2 regions of the Variovorax sp. PDC80 genome follow, and region 1 is predicted to be linked to the other one. Evidence: riboswitches for the same ligand, from Rfam matches in the RefSeq annotation. Region 1 holds a riboswitch; the other holds the start of a gene.
The links. A riboswitch is a leader RNA that binds a small molecule or an ion and turns the genes downstream of it on or off. The one in region 1 is predicted to bind glycine.

Region 1 (10,074 bases):
CCAGCTCGCTGATCCGCAGCATGTTCCACCGCCCGAGCGACAAGCCGCAGCCCGGCATGGGCGTGTTCCCGCCCGACTGGCTCGATTCCTCGTTCATGCCGACGGCGGTGCGGCGCATGACCAGCACCGCGATGCTGCAGGAGCTGTCGCTGCAGTACGGCGAGCCCGCGGGCGACGCGGCGCTGCGGCGCAGCCTGTCGCAGAAGCTGGTGGGCATCAACGTGCCGGCCGCGCCCGACCAGATCGTGACCACCATCGGCGCCACCCATGCGCTGGACATCGTGAGCCGCACCATGCTGCGCGCCGGCGATCCGGTGATGGTCGAGGAGCCCGGCTGGGCGCTCGAGTTCGCGCGGCTCGAGGCGCTGGGCATGCGCATCCTGCCGGTGCCGCGCCGCGCCGACGGGCCCGACCTCGACGTGATGGCGCAGTACTGCGCGCTGCACAGCCCGAAGCTGTTCGTCAGCGTGAGCGTGCTTCACAACCCGACCGGCTACAGCCTGTCGCCCAACAGCGCGCACCGCGTGCTCAAGCTGGCCAACGAGCACGACTTCCACATCGTCGAGGACGACACCTACAGCCACCTCGCGCCCGAGCACGCCACGCGGCTCAGCGCGCTCGACGGGCTGCAACGCACCATCTACGTCAGCGGCTTCGCGAAGATCCTCGCGCCCAACTGGCGCATCGGCTTCCTGGCCGCCTCGCCCGCGCTCAAGGAGCGGCTGCTCGAGACCAAGCTGCTGGCCACCCTGACCTCGCCCGCGCTGTTCGAGCGGGCGCTCTCGTGGTGCATCGACCAGGGCCAGCTGCGCCGCCATGCCGAGCGCGTGCGCATTCGCCTCGAGGGCGCCCGCGCGCGCGCCGCCAAGCTGGTGCTGGCGCACGGCTGCACCTTCGCGTCCGAGCCCGCGGGGCTGTTCGGCTGGGTCGACACCGGCGTCGACACCGACATGCTGACCCAGCGCATGCTCGACCAGGGCTACCTGCTGGCGCCGGGCTCGCTGTTCCATGCGCGCCGGCCGCCCACCACGCTGATGCGCATCAACTTCGCGAGCTCGCAGGACGCGAGCTTCTGGAAGGTCTTCGCCAAGACGCGCGACGAGCTCTGATCCGGGGCGGGGCGGGCCCTGCCTTGGAGTAAGCTGGCAGCACAACGCCCGCCAGACCGGAGACCTGCCGCATGAACAAAGCCAGCCAACCCTTCGATTTCAGCCAGTTCGTACCCGGCTTCGACTTCCTCAAGAACCTCGCGGCCGGCGCGAGCGGCGCCGGTTCCGTGCCCGGCATCCCGAGCCTGGCGAGCTGGGTGGCGCCCACCATGAGCGTGGAGGAGGTCGACAAGCGCATCCAGGAACTCAAGACGGTGCAGTACTGGCTCGAGCAGAACGGCCACGCGCTCAAGGCCACGATCCAGGCGCTCGAGGTGCAGAAGATGACGCTTTCCACCCTGCGCGGCATGAACGTGCGCATGGAGGACCTCGCGGGCGTGTTCACGCGGCAGGCGAATGCGGCGGCCGCTGCGGTCAGCCCGGCGCCGGCCGCCGCGCCGGCCGCGGCACCCGAACCCGAGGTCGAGTTCGAGGACGAAGAGGAACTCGACGAGGAGGAGGACGAAGAGGAAGAGGCTCCGCCGCCGCGCCGCAAGGCCAGGCCGGCCGCCAAGGCCGCCTCGAAGTCCGCCACGGGCGATGCCGCCGGCGGCGCGGTCGACCCGCTCAAGTGGTGGGGCTCGCTGACCGAGCAGTTCCAGCAGATCGCGAGCACCGCGCTGCAGGACGCGGCCCAGCTCAAGATGCCGGCCGTGACCCAGCCGCTGGCCGACGCCGTCGGCAAGGCCATGGGAACCGCGAGCGCCTCGCGCAAGTCCACCCCCCGCAAGGCCTCGACGGCCGCCAAGCGACCGGCGGCGAAGAAGCCGGCCGCGGCGCCCGCGGCCCGCAAGCGAACGGGCGGCCGACGCTGAGCCGCCTTGTCCTGAACATCGAACGAAGCAGGTTGGCACGATGAAGTTGTTTCCCTCCGGTCACGCCACCCATCCGCAATGGCGCATGGCGGCCGGCCTCGTGCTGGCCCAGCTGCGCGCGCAGATGGCGTTGCCCGACTACGCCTCGGCACCCACCCTCGGGCTGCTCTACATCACCGATCACTATGCGGTCGATGCGCAGGAGATCCTCGACCACCTGAGCGCCGAGCTGCCCGAGGTGACCGACTGGGCCGGCACCGTGGGCATCGGCGTGTCGGCCAACAATGCCGAGTACTTCGACGAGCCCGGACTGAGCCTGATGCTCTGCGCGCTGCCGAGCGACCAGTACCGCGTGTTCTCGGGCGTGGCGCCGCTGGCCAGCTCCGAGATGAGCGGCTTCGAGGCCCATACGGCGCTGGTGCATGCCGACCCCGCCACCCCCGACCTGACCGAGCTTATCGGCGAGATGGCCGGGCGCACCGACACCGGCTACCTGTTCGGCGGCCTCTCGTCGGGCCGCGGCGGCGCGCTGCAGTTCGCGGTCGGCGGCAACGGCAACATCCGCGGCCAGGGCGCGGCCGGCGGCGTGTTCTCGGGCGGCCTGTCGGGCGTGGTGTTCGGCGAGGGCGTGCGGCTGGTGTCGCGCGTCACGCAGGGCTGCCAGCCGCTGCGCTCGGGCAGCGCGCGCGAGCGCGAGATCACCGAGGCCGATGGCAACCTGGTGCTGCAGCTCGATGGCGAGCCCGCGCTCGACGTGCTGCTGGCCGACCTGCAGGTCTCGCTCGAGCGGCCGCAGGAAGCCATCGAGGCCGTGCGCGCCACTTTGGTGGGCCTGGTCGATGCCGGCAGCGACGGCATCCGCCGCACCGGCGACCTCGGCGCCGACGTGTTGGTGCGCCACATCATCGGCCTCGACCCCACGCGCCGCGGCATTGCGATCGCCGACGTGGCCGAGGCCGGCATGCGCCTGAGCTTCTGCCGCCGCAACGCCCAGGCCGCGCGCGCCGACCTGATGCGCATCTGCGCCGAGATCCGCGAGGAGCTCGAGCCCGAGGAACAGACCCTGGCCACCGCGCGCGCCGTCGCCGCCGGCGAGGCCGAGGCGGCGCCGCATCCCGCGCGGCGCATCGCCGGCGCCGTCTACGTGAGCTGCTCGGGCCGCGGCGGCCCGCACTTCGGCGCGCCCGGCGCCGAGCTGCAGATCGTGCGCCATGCGCTGGGCGACGTGCCGCTGGTCGGCTTCTTCGCCGCGGGCGAGATCGCGCGGCACCACGTGTATGGCTATACCGGGGTGCTGACGGTGTTCACGGCGGACGACTGAGCGTCCGCCTTGCTTTGGAGGCTCAGCCCAGCGCGGGCTGGGCGATGCCCGCAACGCCCCTGGGCATCCCCGCGAACGCGAAATCCACCTCCGGCGCCAGCCCGCTCACGATGCGCGCGATCGACTTGCCCGAACCGCAGGCATGGGTCCAGCCGAGCGTGCCGTGGCCGGTGTTGAGGTAGAGGTTCGCGAGTTTCGTGCGGCCGATCAGCGGCACGTTGCTCGGCGTGGCCGGGCGCAGGCCGGTCCAGAACTGGGCTTGCGCGGTGTCGCCGGCGCCGGGGAACAACTGCTCGACGCGGCGCACGATGGCTTCGCAGCGCACGCCGTTGAGGTCGCGGTCGTAGCCGTTGAGCTCGGCCGTGCCGGCGATGCGCATGCGGTCGCCCGACTCCGAGGTGTAGCGCGAGAACACCAGCTTGTATTCGTCGTCGGTCAGCGAGACCTGGTAGGCCTTGCTCGCGTCCTTGACCGGCAGCGTGACCGAATAGCCCTTGGCCGGATAGATCGGCAGCCGGATGCCCAACGGTGCCGCCAGCAGCGGGCTCAGCGAACCCATGGCCATCACGAAGGCATCGCCGCGGATGCGCTGGAAGCGGCCCTCGGCATCGGTGACCTCGACGTGATCGATCGCGCCGCCCACCTCGCGCAGCGCGGTGACGGTGTGGCTCATCAGGAACTTCACGCCGGCCTCGGCCGCGAGCCGCGCGAGTTCGCGCGCGAAGCGGTTGGCGTCGCCCGATTCGTCCTCGGCCGTGTAGGTGGCGCCGGCCAGCTGCGGCCGGATGTGGGCCAGCGCGGGCTCGAGCTTCACGGCCTCGTCGGCCGAGATCACCTGGCGCTCGCAGCCCAGCGCGCGCATCTGCTCGGCGGGCGCGAGGGCGCCGTCGAACTCCTTTTGCGTCGTGTAGAAGTGCAGGATGCCCTGCGTGCGCTCGTCGTAGCGGATGCCGGTGTCGCGGCGCAGCTGCTGCAGCGTGTCGCGGCTGTAGGTGCCCAGGCGCACGATCTGCTCGATGTTGTGGCGCGTGCGCGCGGGCGTGCATTCGCGCAGGAACTGCAGGCCCCAGAGCCACTGGCGCATGTCGGCGCGGATGCGGAACAGCAGCGGGGCGTCTTCCTTGCCCAGCCACTGCAGCACCTTGAGCGGCGCGCTGGGATTGGCCCAGGGCTCGGCATGGCTCACCGAGATCTGGCCGCCGTTGGCGAAGCTGGTTTCGGCGGCCGGGGCGGCCTGCCGGTCGATCACGGTCACGTCGTGGCCGAGTTGCTGGAGGTAGTAGGCCGAGGTCACGCCGAGCAGGCCGGCGCCCAATACGATCACGCGCATTTCAAGTACCTTTCGAGGTCGAAGCGCTTGAACGGCGTGAAGGTCGTGCTACTGAATAGATAGCGCGCAACCGGACGGCCGTCCAATTGCCGCTCCCCCTGTCCTCGGTACCTGAGAGTTTCATCCGCTGCACCTCGCAGCGGACTTGCTCCTTCGGCGCAGCACGGCCGCGATGGGCGATGTGCTGGCTCTCCAGACGGCGTTTCAGTGGTTGCAGTACAGGCCCCGCGCGAAGCGTGGAGCCGACCTGAGCGTTTATGGGAGTTTGCGCCTTCGGTGGGGCTGCCTGCGCGATGCATGCGGCCCGCTCTCCTGCAATGGGTGGCGATTGTAGGCGGGCCGCGGGCACCGGCCAACCCCGGGATTCGGCCTTGCAGGCAGATGGGATAATCCGCAGTTGCCGCGCCAGCGCGGCTTTCGACCAAGCGGCACTCCAATTCACAGCACAGAGGACTCCATGATCCTGGTTACCGGCGGCGCCGGCTTCATCGGCGCCAATTTCGTCCTCGACTGGATCGCGCAAGGCGACGAACCGGTCGTGAACCTCGACAAGCTCACCTACGCCGGCAATCTCGAGACCCTGGCTTCGCTCAAGGGCAATCCGCGCCATGTCTTCGTGCAGGGCGACATCGGCGACAGCGCGCTGCTCGACCGCCTGCTGGCCGAGCACAAGCCGCGCGCGGTGGTCAATTTCGCGGCCGAATCGCACGTGGACCGCTCGATCCACGGCCCCGAGGATTTCGTGCAGACCAACGTGCTCGGCACCTTCCGACTGCTCGAGTCGGTGCGTGGTTACTGGAACGCGCTGCCGGCCGACCAGAAGGCGGCCTTCCGCTTCCTGCACGTGTCGACCGACGAGGTCTACGGCTCGCTCTCGAAGACCGACCCGGCCTTCACCGAGGAGAACAAGTACGAGCCCAACAGCCCGTACTCGGCCAGCAAGGCCGCCAGCGACCACCTCGTGCGCGCCTGGCACCACACCTACGGCCTGCCGGTGCTCACCACCAACTGCTCGAACAACTACGGCCCCTTCCATTTCCCCGAGAAGCTGATCCCGCTGATGATCGTCAACGCGCTGGCCGGCAAGCCGCTGCCCGTGTATGGCGACGGCATGCAGGTGCGCGACTGGCTCTACGTCAAGGACCACTGCAGCGCGATCCGCCGCGTGCTCGAAGCGGGCCGGCTCGGCGAGACCTACAACGTGGGCGGCTGGAACGAGAAGCCGAACATCGAGATCGTGAAGACCGTGTGCGCGCTGCTCGACGGGCTGCGTCCGCGCGCCGACGGCAAGGGCTATGCCGAGCAGATCAGCTACGTCACCGACCGCCCCGGCCATGACCGCCGCTATGCCATCGACGCGCGCAAGCTCGAGCGCGAGCTCGGCTGGAAGCCGGCCGAGACCTTCGACACCGGCATCCGCAAGACGGTCGAGTGGTACCTCGCCAACGGCGACTGGGTGCGCAACGTGCAAAGCGGCGCCTACCGCGCCTGGGTCGAGAAGCAGTACGACGCGAAGGCCCCCGCATGAAGCTGCTGCTGCTGGGCAAGGGCGGACAGGTCGGCTGGGAACTGCAGCGCAGCCTCGCACCGCTGGGCGAACTGGTCGCGCTCGATTTCGACAGCACCGACTTCCACGCCGACTTCAGCCGGCCCGAACAGCTGGCCGACACCGTGCGGCAGGTGCGCCCCGACGTGATCGTCAATGCCGCCGCCCATACCGCCGTCGACAAGGCCGAGAGCGAGCCCGAGTTCGCGCGCAAGCTCAACGCCACCTCGCCCGGCGTGGTGGCGCAGGCCGCGCAGGAGATCGGCGCGCTGATGGTCCACTACTCGACCGACTATGTCTTCGACGGCAGCGGCAGCACGCCCTGGAAGGAAGACGATGCGACCGGGCCGCTGAGCGTCTACGGCCGCACCAAGCTCGAAGGCGAGCAACTGGTGGCGCAGCACTGCACGAAGCACCTGATTTTTCGCACCAGCTGGGTCTATGCAGCGCGCGGCGGCAACTTCGCCAAGACCATGCTGCGGCTGGCCAGGGAGCGCGACAAGCTGACCGTCATCGACGACCAGTTCGGCGCACCCACCGGTGCCGAGCTGCTGGCCGACATCACGGCCCATGCCATCCGCGCCACCCTGCAGGACCCGTCCAAGGCCGGGCTGTATCACGCGATCGCGGGCGGCGAAACCTCCTGGCATGGTTATGCGCGCTACGTGCTCGAACTCGCGCAGCAGGCCGGCGTCGAGCTCAAGGCCGGGCCGCAGCAGGTCGAGGCCGTACCCACCAGCGCCTTTCCCACGCCGGCCACCCGGCCGCACAACTCGCGCCTCGACACCTCGAAGCTGCAGGCCGCCTTCGGGCTGGTGCTGCCGCCGTGGCAGAACGGCGTCGCGCGCATGCTGCGCGAGATCCTCTGAGTCCGGCATCCGTGCCGAACACGACATCCGAAGAGAAGAGACACCAACGATGACCATCCAGACGACGCAGCGCAAAGGCATCATCCTGGCCGGCGGCTCGGGCACGCGGCTGCATCCGGCCACGCTCGCGATCAGCAAGCAGCTGCTGCCGGTGTACGACAAGCCCATGATCTATTACCCGCTGAGCACGCTGATGCTCGGCGGCATGCGCGACATCCTCGTCATCAGCACGCCGCAAGACACGCCGCGCTTTCAGCAGCTGCTGGGCGACGGCAGCCAGTGGGGCCTGAACCTGCAGTACGCCGTGCAGCCCAGTCCCGATGGGCTGGCGCAGGCCTTCATCATCGGCGACAAGTTCGTCGGCAATTCGCCGAGCGCGCTGGTGCTGGGCGACAACATCTACTACGGCCACGACTTCGTGCACCTGCTGTCCGACGCCGATGCGCAGGAAAAGGGAGCGACCGTCTTCGCCTACCACGTGCACGACCCCGAGCGCTACGGCGTGGTGGCCTTCGATGCGCAGGGCAAGGCCAGCAGCATCGAGGAGAAGCCGCTCGAGCCCAAGAGCAGCTATGCCGTGACGGGGCTCTACTTCTACGACAACCAGGTCGTCGACATCGCCAAGGCCGTCAAGCCCAGCGCGCGCGGCGAACTCGAGATCACTGCCGTCAACCAGGCCTACCTCGACCTCGGCCAGCTCAACGTGCAGATCATGCAGCGCGGCTATGCCTGGCTGGACACCGGCACGCACGAGAGCCTGCTCGAGGCCGGCCAGTTCATCGCCACGCTCGAGCATCGCCAGGGCCTGAAGATCGCGTGTCCCGAGGAGATCGCCTGGCGCAACGGCTTCATCGATGCCGCGCAGCTCGAGAAGCTCGCCGCGCCGCTGGCCAAGAGCGGCTACGGCAAGTACCTGCAACGCCTGCTGAAGGACGAGGTGCGCTCGTGAAGGCCACGCCCACCGCTATTCCCGAAGTCCTCGTCATCGAGCCGAAGGTGTTCGGCGACGCGCGCGGCTTCTTCTTCGAGAGCTTCAACGGCAAGGCCTTCGACGAGGCCGTGGGGCGCCACGTCGAGTTCGTGCAGGACAACCATTCGCGCTCGGCCCAGGGCGTACTGCGCGGTTTGCACTACCAGATCCAGCAGCCGCAGGGCAAGCTGGTGCGCTGCGTGCGCGGCGCGGTGTTCGACGTGGCGGTGGACATCCGCAGGTCGTCGCCGACCTTCGGTCAGTGGGTGGGCGAGGAACTCAGCGAGGACAACCACAAGCAGCTGTGGGTGCCCGCGGGTTTCGCGCATGGCTTCCTGGTGTTGACGGAGACGGCGGAGTTTCTGTACAAGACGACCGACTACTACGCGCCGGCGCATGAGCGCTGCATCCAATGGAATGATGCGGATCTGAGCATCGGGTGGCCCGATATCGGCGCACCGCCGCAGCTGTCGGCCAAGGACGCGGCCGGCGCTGCCTTGACGCGGGCGGAACTGTTCGAGTGATGGGCGGGCGGCCGACCTCCGTCGACGCTTCCCGGCCCGAGCGCGATTCAATCCAGGGCCAGTCCTCCGTGTGGCTGCCGATCCAGGGGCTCGTGCTCGCGAGCCTGCTGGCCGGCATGGCAGCCGCAGTCATCGGACTGCAGCGGCTCGACTGGGCCCGGCACTCCGTGGTGTCGTGGGATGCGTTGCGGCCCTATGCCATCCTGATCGGCGGTGGCGCACTCGCGACCGAAGCCATCGCGCGCTGGCTGCGCATCCATCGCTTCGCGGCTTTGGGTGCGATCGTCGTTGCCGGTGCGTTGTTCTGCGGTGCGATCTGGCCGTTGGCGGCGGCGCTGGCGTTCGTGTTGTCGTCCTGCGTGATCGGTCGCGGATTGCTGCGCCTGGCGAAGGTGCCGTTGCCGTATCAGGAGCCTGTCGGATGCTTCCTCGTGGGTGCCGCGGTCGGCGGCACGATCGTGGGTCTCTGGGCGTGGCTGCCGCTCAACTATCCGGGCGTATACGCGTTGGGCCTGGCCGTGCCGTTGACCATCGGCCGCCGCAGCGCGCTCGAGATGCTGGGCGCCCTGCGCCGGGCGGCAGCGATGCACGCCGGATCCGGCGGATTCGTGCAACTGCTGATCGCCGGCACGGTGCTGGCCCATTTCGCGCTGGCGTTGATGCCGGAGATCGGGCATGACGCGCTGGCCACGCATCTCTTCATTCCGACGCAATTGCTTGAGCGTCGTGCCTGGGGTTTCGATATCGGCACCTATGCATGGGCGTTGCTGCCGATGCTGGGCGACTGGATGTTCGCCATCGGCCACATGCTTGCTGGCGAGCGCGGTGCACGCCTGATCAACCTGTGCTTCATCCTCGCGAGCGCCTTCGTGGTTCGCGACATGGCGCTGTGGGCTGGGGCCAGCGTGCGCTGCGCGCGCTGGAGCAGCCTGCTGTTCCTCTGCACGCCGCTCGCGCTACTCGAAACCAGCAGTCTCTACATCGAGTCAGTCTGGACGGCGTTCGCCGCTGCAGGCGTCCTGGCCTTGCTGCGCGTTGTCGGACGCGAGCGGGATGGTGCGCTGGCGGCCGGCGTGTTGCTCGGTGCCGCGCTGGCGGCCAAGGCGATCACGCTGACCCTGCTTCCGGCGCTCCTGCTGCTGTTTCTTGCGGGCTTCAGGGGCTGGGGACATCGGAAGGCCCTCAGGCCGGTTGCGCTGGGTGTCGGCGCGATGGCGCTCATCGGTGGGTTGCCCTATGCCGTCGCCTGGGCGCGGACCGGAAACCCGATGTTTCCCTACCTCAACCAGGTGTTCAAGTCGCCCTTGTGGTCCACGCTGCCTTTCGAAGATCCGCGATGGACCAAGGGGCTGCATTGGAACGCCCTGCAGGACATCACCTTCAACAGCGTCAAGTTTCTCGAGGCGCAGCCGGGCGCGAGCGGCTTTCAGTGGTTGATCCTGCTCGTGCCCTGCCTGTTGCTGCTGGCATGGCAGCGCCGCTGGCGCGCCTTGGCGCTGGTGCTGGTCGGCCTGAGTTCGATCGTTCTGACTTTTCATTCGATCGCCTATC
Region 2 (10,074 bases), on a different contig from region 1:
GCAGGGCGCCAACCAGACCATCGCGGCCAACAATGCGGCGCGCTACAACGGCTTCGTGCTGCTCGCCGAATCGGTCGACCCGGCCAAGGCCGCGGGCGTGTACGCGCGGCTCTATCCGCTGTTCCAGCAGGCCTATGAAGAGCTCGGCTATCCGGGCCGCTACTTCAACGACCGGCTGATCGCCGTCATCGACCACCTGCTGGCCGCGCCCGAGCCCAAGGGCCCGGTGCAGGTGCGGCTGGTCGAGGTCAAGGGCGACTATCCCTCGCAGCGCCCGTGGACCCGCTACGAGTACGTCGATCCCCAGCTCGAGTCGCTCAGCGCGGGCCAGAAGATCATGGTGCGCATGGGCCCGGAGAACGAGCGCAAGCTCAAGGCCAGCCTGCGCGCGCTGCGCCAGCAGATCGCCACGGGAGAGGTGGCGAAGAAGAAGTCCTGAGCGCGGGCCGGCAGCGCGCCGGCCACGCCCCTGGCGACGCCTTTGTTCCCACGGGGACAAACAGCATGGCTCGCCGTTCCTAGAGTCGCGTGCTTCTAAAGACACGACGAGGAACGAACGAGACATGAAGACCCTGATCCACGCCATCGCGCTGTGCGCCGCCGCCTGCATGGCCTTGCCGGCGGCGCACGCGGCCACCGTGCAGCAGCATGCGGTGCAATCGACGGTGCCCGATCCGCTCGCGGGCGCCGATGCGGCCAGGGGCACCAAGGTCGCGTTCACGCTGTTCCTGCCCGATGCGAAGCCCGAGGGCGGCTATCCGCTGGTGCTGCATTCGAGCGGCTTCGGCCTCGGCCGGCTGCGCGAACTGCCGCCGCGCGACACCGACCCGGGCGCGAGCTACTGGTCGCGCGTCGACCGCCTCGTGCCCACGCTGGTCGAGCGCGGCTATGCGGTGATCAGCTTCGACCATCGCGGCCATGGCGACAGCGGCGGCGACAGCCGCATCATGGATCCGCGGGCCGAGATCGCCGACATCCGCAGCCTGATCGACTGGGCCGAGCGCGAGCTGCCGCTGCGCAAGGGCGTCGACGGCAGGCCGCGCATCGGCAGCATCGGCGGCTCGTACGGTGGCGGCTACCAGATGCAGCTCGCCCAACTCGAGCCGCGCATCGCGACCGCGATCCCGTCGATGACCTGGTACGACCTGCAGCATTCGCTGGCGCCGCAGGGCGTGCTCAAGCAGGGCTTCGTGCAGTTCGAATGCTTCATGGCGCAGCGCGGCAAGGTGCGCGACGGCGGCCTGCTGCGGCCGCTGTGCGAGACGGCGCCCAAGCCCGGTGCCTGGGCCTGGAACGACATGGGCGCCGATGCGCAGCGGCTGCGCGATGCCTACCAGGCGCACGGGCCCTCGGGCCTGAGCTGGTCCGGGCAGCCGTCGCGCCGCGTCGATGCGCTGGTGGTGCAGGCCAGCGAGGACGTGCTGTTCGACATGGACGAGGGCCTGCGCAACTGGCGCCAGCTGAAGGCCGGCGGCGGCGACGTGCGGCTCATGGTGCTGCGCTCGGGCCATGTGAATCCGCGCGCGGGGCAGCGCGACAAGCCGGCGCGCTGCGGCAGCGTCGATGCCATGGACGCGATGCTCGGCTGGCTCGATGCCAAGCTGCGCGACATCGAGCCGTCCGCGCCTTCGGTGCCACAGCTCTGCATCGCGCTCGACGACGGCACGGCCTTCGAGGGCACGGCGCCGATCGCGGCTCAGTCGGGCGCAGCCCTCGCGCGGACCGAGGTGCGCGCCGGTTTGCCGGCACCGGTCTTCGTTCCCTTGCCCGCCGATGCACCACATGGCGCGGTGCTGGCCGGCGTGCCCGAGGCCGAGCTCGACGTGCGGGCGGGCGGCGGACCCGGCGTGGCGCTGGTGGGGCTCGCGCTGCGCCGCAACGGCGAGCTGATGCTGCTGTCGGACCAGGTGGTGCCCGCGCCGCCGGGGCGGCAGCGCATCGCGCTCGGCGGCGTGGCCGCGCGCCTGCGGCCCGGCGACGAGCTCGGCGTGGCGCTGTTCGCCACCCATGCGCAGTACGTCTGGGCGCCCGCGTCGGGCGCGCCGGTGGCCGGCATCGTCGGCGACAACGCCTATGCGGTCTCGGGTCGCGTGTGGCTGCCGCTCGCGGCCGAGGGCGCGGCGCGGTAGGCGCGCAGCGCATCGAGGTCGCGCAAGGTCACGACCTGGTAGCCGAGGGTGAGCAGGCCCTCGGCCTCGAGCCGTCGCAGCGCCGCGTTGAGCCGCGGGCGCGACATGTTGCAGTAGAGCGCGAGCTCGGCCTGCGAGACCTGCAGCTCGAGCGAGCGCGGCGGAAAGCCCGCCGGGCTGAACAGCGAGGCCAGGCTCTGCGCGACCTTGGCGACCGGGTCAAGCGTGCGGTCCGACAGCGTGACGGCCATCGACTGCGTGAGCCGTTCGCTCAGCAGCTGCAGCACGAAGCGGTTGAAGGCGCGGTTGCCGTCGAGCAGGTGGAAGAAGGCGGCCCTCGGCATCTTGATGACCACCGCGTCGGACAGCGCCACCGCGTCGCAGAAGCGAGGCTCGTTGCGGATCAGCTCGACCTCGCCGACCCAGCTGAAGGCCTGGCCCATGAAGGTCACGGGCTTGCCCGAGGCCGAGGTGGTGCACAGCTTCATGCTGCCGCGCCCCATGCCGACCCAGTGCTCGGCCGGATCGCCGCGGTGCCAGATGGCCTGGCCCGCGGTGAGTTCGACGAAGCGCAGCTGCGGCAGCAGCACTTCGGCCTCGTCGTCGCTCAGCGTGTGGGCCCAGACGCAGCCGCGCCAGCGCGACTTGAGCGAGGCGATCTCGCCGGGGTCCATGCGGCGTCCGGCGGCCCGTCGCGGATCAGGCCGCTTCGGTTTCCTGGTACTCGCCCACGGGCACGCAGCTGCAGAACAGGTTGCGGTCGCCGTAGACGTTGTCGACGCGGCCGATCGGCGGCCAGTACTTGGCGTCCTTGAGCCCGGCCAGCGGGAAGGCGCCGAGTTCGCGCGCATAGGGGTGGCCCCATTCGCTGCCGAGCAGGCTCGCGGCCGTGTGCGGCGCGTGCTTGAGCGGGTTGTCGTCCTTCGGCCAGACGCCTTCCTCGATGCGGCGGATCTCGCCGCGGATGGCGATCATCGCCTCGATGAAGCGGTCGAGCTCGGCCAGCGGCTCGCTCTCGGTCGGCTCCACCATCAGCGTGCCCGGCACCGGGAAGCTCAGCGTGGGCGCATGGAAGCCGTAGTCGATCAGGCGCTTGGCGACGTCCTCGGCGGTGACGCCGCTGGTGTCCTTGAGCGGGCGCAGGTCGAGGATGCACTCGTGCGCGACGTGGCCGTTGGGGCTCGCGTACAGCGTGGGGTAGTGGTCCTTGAGCCGCGCGCTGATGTAGTTGGCGCTGAGGATCGCGGTTTCGGTCGCGGCCTGCAGGCCCTTCGCGCCCATCATGCGGCAGTACATCCAGCTGATCGGCAGCACGGCCGCATTGCCCAGCGGCGCCGCCGACACGGCGCCCACGCCATGGCCCGACACGCCCGCGGTCGCATGGCCCGGCAGGTAGGGCACGAGATCCTCGACCACGCAGACCGGGCCCACGCCCGGGCCGCCGCCGCCGTGCGGGATGCAGAAGGTCTTGTGCAGGTTCAGATGGCTCACGTCGCCGCCGAACTCGCCCGGCGCGGCCACGCCCACCAGCGCGTTCATGTTGGCGCCGTCGACATACACGCGGCCGCCGTGCGCATGCACCAGTTCGCACAGCTCCTTCACGCGGGTCTCGAACACGCCGTGCGTGCTCGGGTAGGTGATCATCACCGCTGCCAGGTTCTTGCCATGCTTCTCGCAGGCGCGCTTGAGGTCGTCGAGGTCGACGTTGCCCTGCGCGTCGCAGGCCGTCACCACCACCTGCAGGCCCACCATCTGCGCGCTCGCGGGATTGGTGCCGTGCGCCGACGAGGGGATCAGGCAGATGTTGCGGTGGCCCTCGCCCTTGGCTTCGTGGAAGGCGCGGATCGCCAGCAGGCCCGCGTACTCGCCCTGCGAGCCGGCATTGGGCTGCAGGCTGATGCCCGCGTAGCCGGTGGCCTCGCAGAGCCAGGCGCGCAGCTGGGCGTCGAGCTGGGCATAGCCCTGCAGCTGTTCGGCCGGCGCGAAGGGATGGATGTTCGCGAACTCGGGCCAGGTGATCGGGATCATCTCGCTGGTCGCGTTGAGCTTCATGGTGCAGCTGCCCAGCGGGATCATGCTGCGGTCGAGCGCGAGGTCCTTGTCCGACAGGCTGCGGATGTAGCGCAGCATCGCGGTCTCGCTCTTGTGGGTGTTGAACACCGGGTGCGAGAGGAAAGCGCTCGCGCGGCGCAGTTCCTGCGGGATGCGCGGCGCGGTGTTGGCGGCCAGTTCCTCGAAGCGCGGCATCGGCGTGCCGGCGGGCACGAACAGCGCCCACAGGGTCTCGACGTCGGCGCGCGTGCTGGTCTCGTCGAGCGAGATTCCCAGGTGCTGCTGCAGCCGCTGGCGCAGGTTCACGTTGGCGGCCTGCGCGCGCTCGAGGATCTTCGCGGTGTCGTCGCCGGTGCGGATGGTCAGCGAATCGAAGGCGGTCTCGTTGACCGGCTCGCGGCCCATCTGGGCCAGGCCGCGCGCGAGGATGGCGGTGAGCGCGGCCACGCGCTGCGCGATGCGCGTGAGGCCGTCGGGGCCGTGGTAGACCGCGTACATGCTTGCGACCACCGCGGGCAGCACCTGCGCGGTGCAGATGTTCGAGGTCGCCTTCTCGCGCCGGATGTGCTGCTCGCGCGTCTGCAGCGCGAGGCGGTAGGCGGGGCGGCCATGGGTGTCGACGCTCACGCCGACCAGGCGGCCCGGCAGCGAGCGCTTGAAATCGTCGCGGCAGGCCAGGTAGGCCGCGTGCGGGCCGCCGTTGCACAGCGGCATGCCGAAGCGCTGGGTGGTGCCGCAGACGATGTCGGCATCCCATTCGCCGGGCGGCGCGAGCAGGGTCAGCGCCAGCAGGTCGGCCGCGACGCAGAAGGCCGCGCCGTACTGATGCGCGTGGCCCGCGAGCGGGCGCAGGTCGTGCACGTGGCCGGTGGTGGCCGGGTACTGCGCCAGCACGCCGAAGAATTCGCCGCTGGCCATCAGGTGCGGCAGGGTTTCCGAGGCGGTGCTGACCTTGACCTCGATGCCCAGCGGCGCGGCGCGGGTCTTCACCACCTCGATGGTCTGCGGATGGCAGTCGCCCGAGACCAGGAACACGTTGCTCTTGCTTTTGACGCTGCGCTTGGCCAGCGTCATCGCCTCGGCGGCCGCGGTGGCCTCGTCGAGCATCGAGGCATTGGCGATCGCCATGCCCGTGAGGTCGCACACCATGGTCTGGAAGTTGACCAGCGCCTCCATGCGGCCCTGCGAGATCTCGGCCTGGTAGGGCGTGTAGGCCGTGTACCAGGCCGGGTTCTCGAGGATGTTGCGCAGGATCACGCCCGGCGTGTGGGTGCCGTAGTAGCCCTGGCCGATGAAGTTGCGGAACACCTTGTTCTTCGCCGCGATCGCCTTGAGCTCGGCCAGCGCGTCGGCCTCGGTGGCCGGTGCCGGCAGCCGCATCGGCTTGCTGCGCCGGATCGCCGCGGGCACGATGCCGTCGATGAGTTCGGCGCGCGTGGCCGACCCGATCACGGGCAGCATGCGCGCCTCGTCGTCGGCATCGATGCCGATGTGGCGGGCGATGAATTCCTCGGCGTTCTCGAGTTCTTGCAGGGTGGGCAGGGCGGCGGGGGTGGGCATGGCGGGCGGGGGAAGAGAAGGGGGAGCGGACTTCCGGACGCGAGCCTTCGCGTCCGGCCATCCGGTTTCAGGGGGTCAGGATTCCTCGGCGAACTTGCCGTAGGCGGTTTCGTCCATCAGCGCGTCGAGCTGCGCCGGTTCGGACAGCTTGACCTTGAAGAACCAGCCTTCGGCCAGCGGTGCGCTGTTGGCGAGCGAGGGATCGGCGCGCAGGGCTTCGTTGACTTCGGTGATCTCGCCCGAGACGGGCATGAACACGTCGGCCGCGGCCTTCACCGATTCGACGACGCCGGCGACATCGCCCTGGGCGAAGCTCTTGCCGACCTCGGGCAGGTCGACGAAGACCACGTCGCCCAGCGCGTCCTGCGCATGGACGGTGATGCCGACCGTGGCGTTGCCGCCCTCGGCCTGCACCCATTCGTGGTCCTTGGTGTACTTGATGCTCATGTTGAAAAACTCCTCGTGGATAAAAAGTGGCCGATGCCGGGGCGTAGGTTAGCCGCGACGGCGGTCCGCCGGATGTCCGGTCGTCAGCCGCGGTAGTAGCGCGTCGGCACGAAGGGCAGGGTCGAGACCTCCATCGGCACCGGCTTGCCGCGCACGATGGCCTGCACCCGGGTGCCGGGCTCGGCGAAGGCGGTGGCCACGTAGCCCATGGCGACCGGCCGGTCGGCCGTCGGGCCCAGCAGGCCGCTGGTGACCTGGCCGATGTCCTGGCCCTCGAAGGACTGCAGCGGCGTGCCGTCGCGCACCGGGATGCGCTCGAGCGCGACCAGGCCGACGCGGCGGCGCTTCAGGGTGTCGTGGTCGAGGTGGCCAGCGGCGCCGGTGGCGGCCACGAGCTGGGCCAGGATCTTCTCGGCGCCGGGGAAGCCGCCCGCGCGCGCGCCGCCCGTGCGGCGCACCTTCTGGATCGCCCAGTTGAGCGAGGCCTCGACCGGCGTGGTGCTGGTGTCGATGTCGCTGCCGTAGAGGCACAGGCCGGCCTCGAGCCGCAGCGAGTTGCGCGCGCCCAGGCCGATGGGCTTGACCTCGGGCTGGGCCAGCAGCAGCCGCGCCAGCGCGTCGGCGTCCTTCGCGGCGACCGAGATCTCGAAGCCGTCCTCGCCGGTGTAGCCGCTGCGCGTGACGAAGGCGGCTATGCCGCCGATCTGCACGGCGCCGCCGGTCATGAACACGAAGCGCTCGATGCCGGGCGACAGCCGCGCCAGCGTGGCCGCGGCCTGCGGGCCCTGCAGCGCGAGCAGCGCCTGCTCGGGCAGCGGCTGCACCTGGCAGCGCTGGCCGATCCTCTGCTGGATGTGGGCGATGTCGGCCACCTTGCAGGCGCCGTTGACGATCACGAACAGCGAGCCGTTGCCTTCGTTGAAGAACATCAGGTCGTCGAGGATGCCGCCCTGGTCGTCGAGCAGCAGGCCGTAGCGCTGCTTGCCCGCGGGCAGGTCGATCACGTCGACCGGCATCAGGGTCTCGAAGGCGGCCGCGGCGTCGGGGCCGGACAGGCGCAGCTGGCCCATGTGGGAGATGTCGAACAGGCCCGCGGCCTCGCGCGTGTGCTTGTGCTCGGCCATCAGGCCGGCGGGGTACTGGACCGGCATCGAGTAGCCGGCGAAGGGCACCATGCGGGCGCCGAGTTCCAGGTGCAGCGCGTGCAGCGGGGTCTTGAGCAGTTCGGATTCGGGGGCGGAAGCAGCCACGGGGCACTCCTGGGGGCAGCAATCGAATGCCATGGCTCGCGCCATGGGGCCACCCCTGCTGTCCGCTTTACCTGAGAGATTCGCCCCACGATCGGGGTTTGCTCCTTCGGTGGACCGGGCGCCTGCGGCACCGGCCTCTCTCCAGCAAGGAAACGCCGTCCCGCGAAGGCCGGCGCTGTGTCAGTCCTTTTGCCTGAGCGTTCGGGGGTTCCCTGCGCCTTCGGCGGCCCCGTGCGGGGCTCTCTCCTGACCCGGGCGAGTGTAGTGGATTGCGGGCCGCTTCAGCCGCGGCCGCGCAGCCGGTCCGACAGCGATCGGCAGATGGCGTCGTGGGCCCGGCCGGCGGCGGCCGACTGGGCGAAGAAGCCGAAGAAGGGGTGGAACATGTCGTCGAAGCGCAGCAGCCGGGTCGGCACGCCGGCCGCCTCGAGCCGGTGCGCATAGGCCAGGCCTTCCTCGCGCAGCGGGTCGTGGCCGGCGACGGCGATCAGGGTCGGCGGCAGGCCCGCGAGCTCCGCCGCGCGCAGCGGGGAGGGCGGCACCTCGGTGGCGCGGTGGGCCGAGGCGCCCATGCAGAGCCGGGCGATCTCGCGCAGGTCGGCGGGCGCGAGCATCGGGTAGTCGATGCCGCGGACCTCGATCGCGGCCACGTCGCGCGCCATGTCCAGGCCCGGCACCACCAGCAGTTGGGCCGCCAGCGGCCGTGCCTGGCCGCGCAGCGCCAGCGCGGCGCAGGCGGCCAGGTTGGCGCCCGCGCTCTCGCCGGCCAGGGCGACCCGGGACGGATCGCCGCCGAGCATTTCCGCTTGGTCCAGCGCCCAGCGGGTCGCGGCCAGGGCATCGTCGTGCGCGGCCGGGAACGGGTGCTCGGGCGCCAGCCTGTAGTCCACCGAGACCACCACGGCTTCCACGTCGCGGCAGAGCTTGCGCGCGATGTCGTCCATCAGTTCGACGCTGCCGAGCACGAAGCCGCCGCCGTGCAGGAACACCACGGTCGGCAACACCGCTTCGGTAGAGACGGGCCGGTAGACCCGCACCGGCACGCGCAGGCCCTGGTGTTCGGCGACGCGGTCCTCGGTGGAAGCCACGACCGGCAGCGTCGTGCGCTCGCGCGCCGCCATCACCGCGCGGCGCATGCGTTCGCGCGCCTCGGCGGGCGTGCCCGAGAACGGCGGCGGTGCCTTGTTCGCGCGTATCGCCGCGACGATCGTCGCGAGCTCGGGATCGAGCGGCGCGCTCATTGCAGCCCCAGCACATAGGCCTGCGAGTCCGCCGCGCGCTGCCGCAGCCGATCGAGGTCCACATCGAGCAGGCGACCGTCGCGCTTCACCGCCCGCCCCGCGACGAACACGCTGTCGACATTGCCCGGATGGGCGCCCAGCACCACCGCGCCCACCGCGTCGGAGACCGGCGCCAGGTTCAGGTCGTCGGCGCGGATCAGCACCACGTCGGCCTGCTTCCCCGGCGTGAGCGAGCCCACCTTGTGCGCCAGCCCGTTCGCCTGCGCGCCGGCCAGGGTGGCGAAGCCCAGCACGTCGCGCAGGCCCAGCGTCGCCGGGGCGTTCTTCGTCTTCGAATGACCACCGCCCATCCATGAGCGGTAATAGGCCAAGGCATGGCGCATCTGCGTGAACATGTCGCCCGCGCACTTGGTCTCGGTGTCGCCGCTGAGGCTGGGCCGGATGCCCACGGCCAGCAGCCGGTCGAACGGGATGTCGCCCATGCCCTGCGCATTGAGCTCGCAGTGCACGCCGAGCGAGGCGCTGACGCCGGCGTCGGCCATCATCGAGAACTCGTCGTGGTGCGAGCAGCAGCAGTGCACGAAGGTCAGGTCGTCGCCGAGCACGCCGGCCTCGTGCATCTGCGCGATGCCGCGCACGGCGGCGTTGCGCGCGTAGGCGCCCATGTGGATGCTCGAGCGGATGCCGAGTTCGCGCGCCAGTCGCAGGTCGCCGAGCCAGGTCTCGCGCCGCGCCATCTCGGGGCCGCGCGCGGCCATCGCGAGTGTGAGCAGCTGGTCGTCGCTCGAGAAGTAGCGCTCGCGCAGCCGCCGGATGTCCTGCGGATGGCCGCGCTCGCTGCCGAACATCCACGAGGCGCCGTCGACCAGCGGCCAGCCGTGCGCGAACACGCCGCGGATGCCGGCGTCGCGCAGCGCCGCGATCGCCGCGTCGGAATGCTCGGGGCTGTTCTGCACGTGCGACCAGTCGAGCATCGTGGTGATGCCGCTGTCGAGCGCCGCGACCGCGCCCAGCAAGGTGCCGGTGTAGACGTCCTCGGGCCGGTAGGCCGCGCCCTTGGCGCCCAGCATCTCGGCGAAGTAGACCTGCGAATCGATGTCGGCATAGCGATGCCGCACGCAGCTCTGCCAGGTGTGGCGATGGGTGTCGACGAAGCCGGGCAGCACGATCATGCGGTCCGCCTCGATCCGCTCGGCCTGGGGGGCATCGATGCTGGGCGCGATCGCGACGATGCGCTCGCCCTCGATCAGCACGTCGCCGTGGCGCAGCTCGCCGATGGCCGGGTCCATGCTCAGCACCCAGCCGCCCGCGATCAGCAGTGGCTTGTCGTCGTTCTTCATCGCATCACCTCCTCATCCAGCGCGAGAGTTCGTCCTCGACCTCGGCGGCGCGCGC

Region 2: another riboswitch for glycine. It lies ahead of gcvT (glycine cleavage system aminomethyltransferase GcvT); the one in region 1 lies ahead of BM109_RS35685 (D-amino acid dehydrogenase).

The regions. Positions count from the first base shown of each region.
Region 1 covers NZ_FOWG01000017.1:97,802-107,875, forward strand. The annotation lists gene BM109_RS35670 (aminotransferase-like domain-containing protein) at 1-1,109, shown strand, start outside; gene BM109_RS35675 (PhaM family polyhydroxyalkanoate granule multifunctional regulatory protein) at 1,181-1,963, shown strand; gene BM109_RS35680 (FIST signal transduction protein) at 2,004-3,284, shown strand; gene BM109_RS35685 (D-amino acid dehydrogenase) at 3,307-4,614, opposite strand; glycine riboswitch at 4,703-4,820, opposite strand; gene rfbB (dTDP-glucose 4,6-dehydratase) at 5,072-6,142, shown strand; gene rfbD (dTDP-4-dehydrorhamnose reductase) at 6,139-7,029, shown strand; gene rfbA (glucose-1-phosphate thymidylyltransferase RfbA) at 7,079-7,978, shown strand; gene rfbC (dTDP-4-dehydrorhamnose 3,5-epimerase) at 7,975-8,523, shown strand; gene BM109_RS35710 (hypothetical protein) at 8,592-10,074, shown strand, end outside.
Region 2 covers NZ_FOWG01000005.1:452,626-462,699, reverse strand. The annotation lists gene BM109_RS17835 (DUF3014 domain-containing protein) at 1-439, shown strand, start outside; gene BM109_RS17830 (alpha/beta fold hydrolase) at 564-2,129, shown strand; gene BM109_RS17825 (Crp/Fnr family transcriptional regulator) at 2,072-2,803, opposite strand; gene gcvP (aminomethyl-transferring glycine dehydrogenase) at 2,829-5,741, opposite strand; gene gcvH (glycine cleavage system protein GcvH) at 5,817-6,188, opposite strand; gene gcvT (glycine cleavage system aminomethyltransferase GcvT) at 6,272-7,471, opposite strand; glycine riboswitch at 7,487-7,593, opposite strand; glycine riboswitch at 7,614-7,697, opposite strand; gene BM109_RS17805 (alpha/beta hydrolase) at 7,720-8,679, opposite strand; gene BM109_RS17800 (amidohydrolase family protein) at 8,676-10,019, opposite strand; gene BM109_RS17795 (FAD-dependent oxidoreductase) at 10,024-10,074, opposite strand, start outside.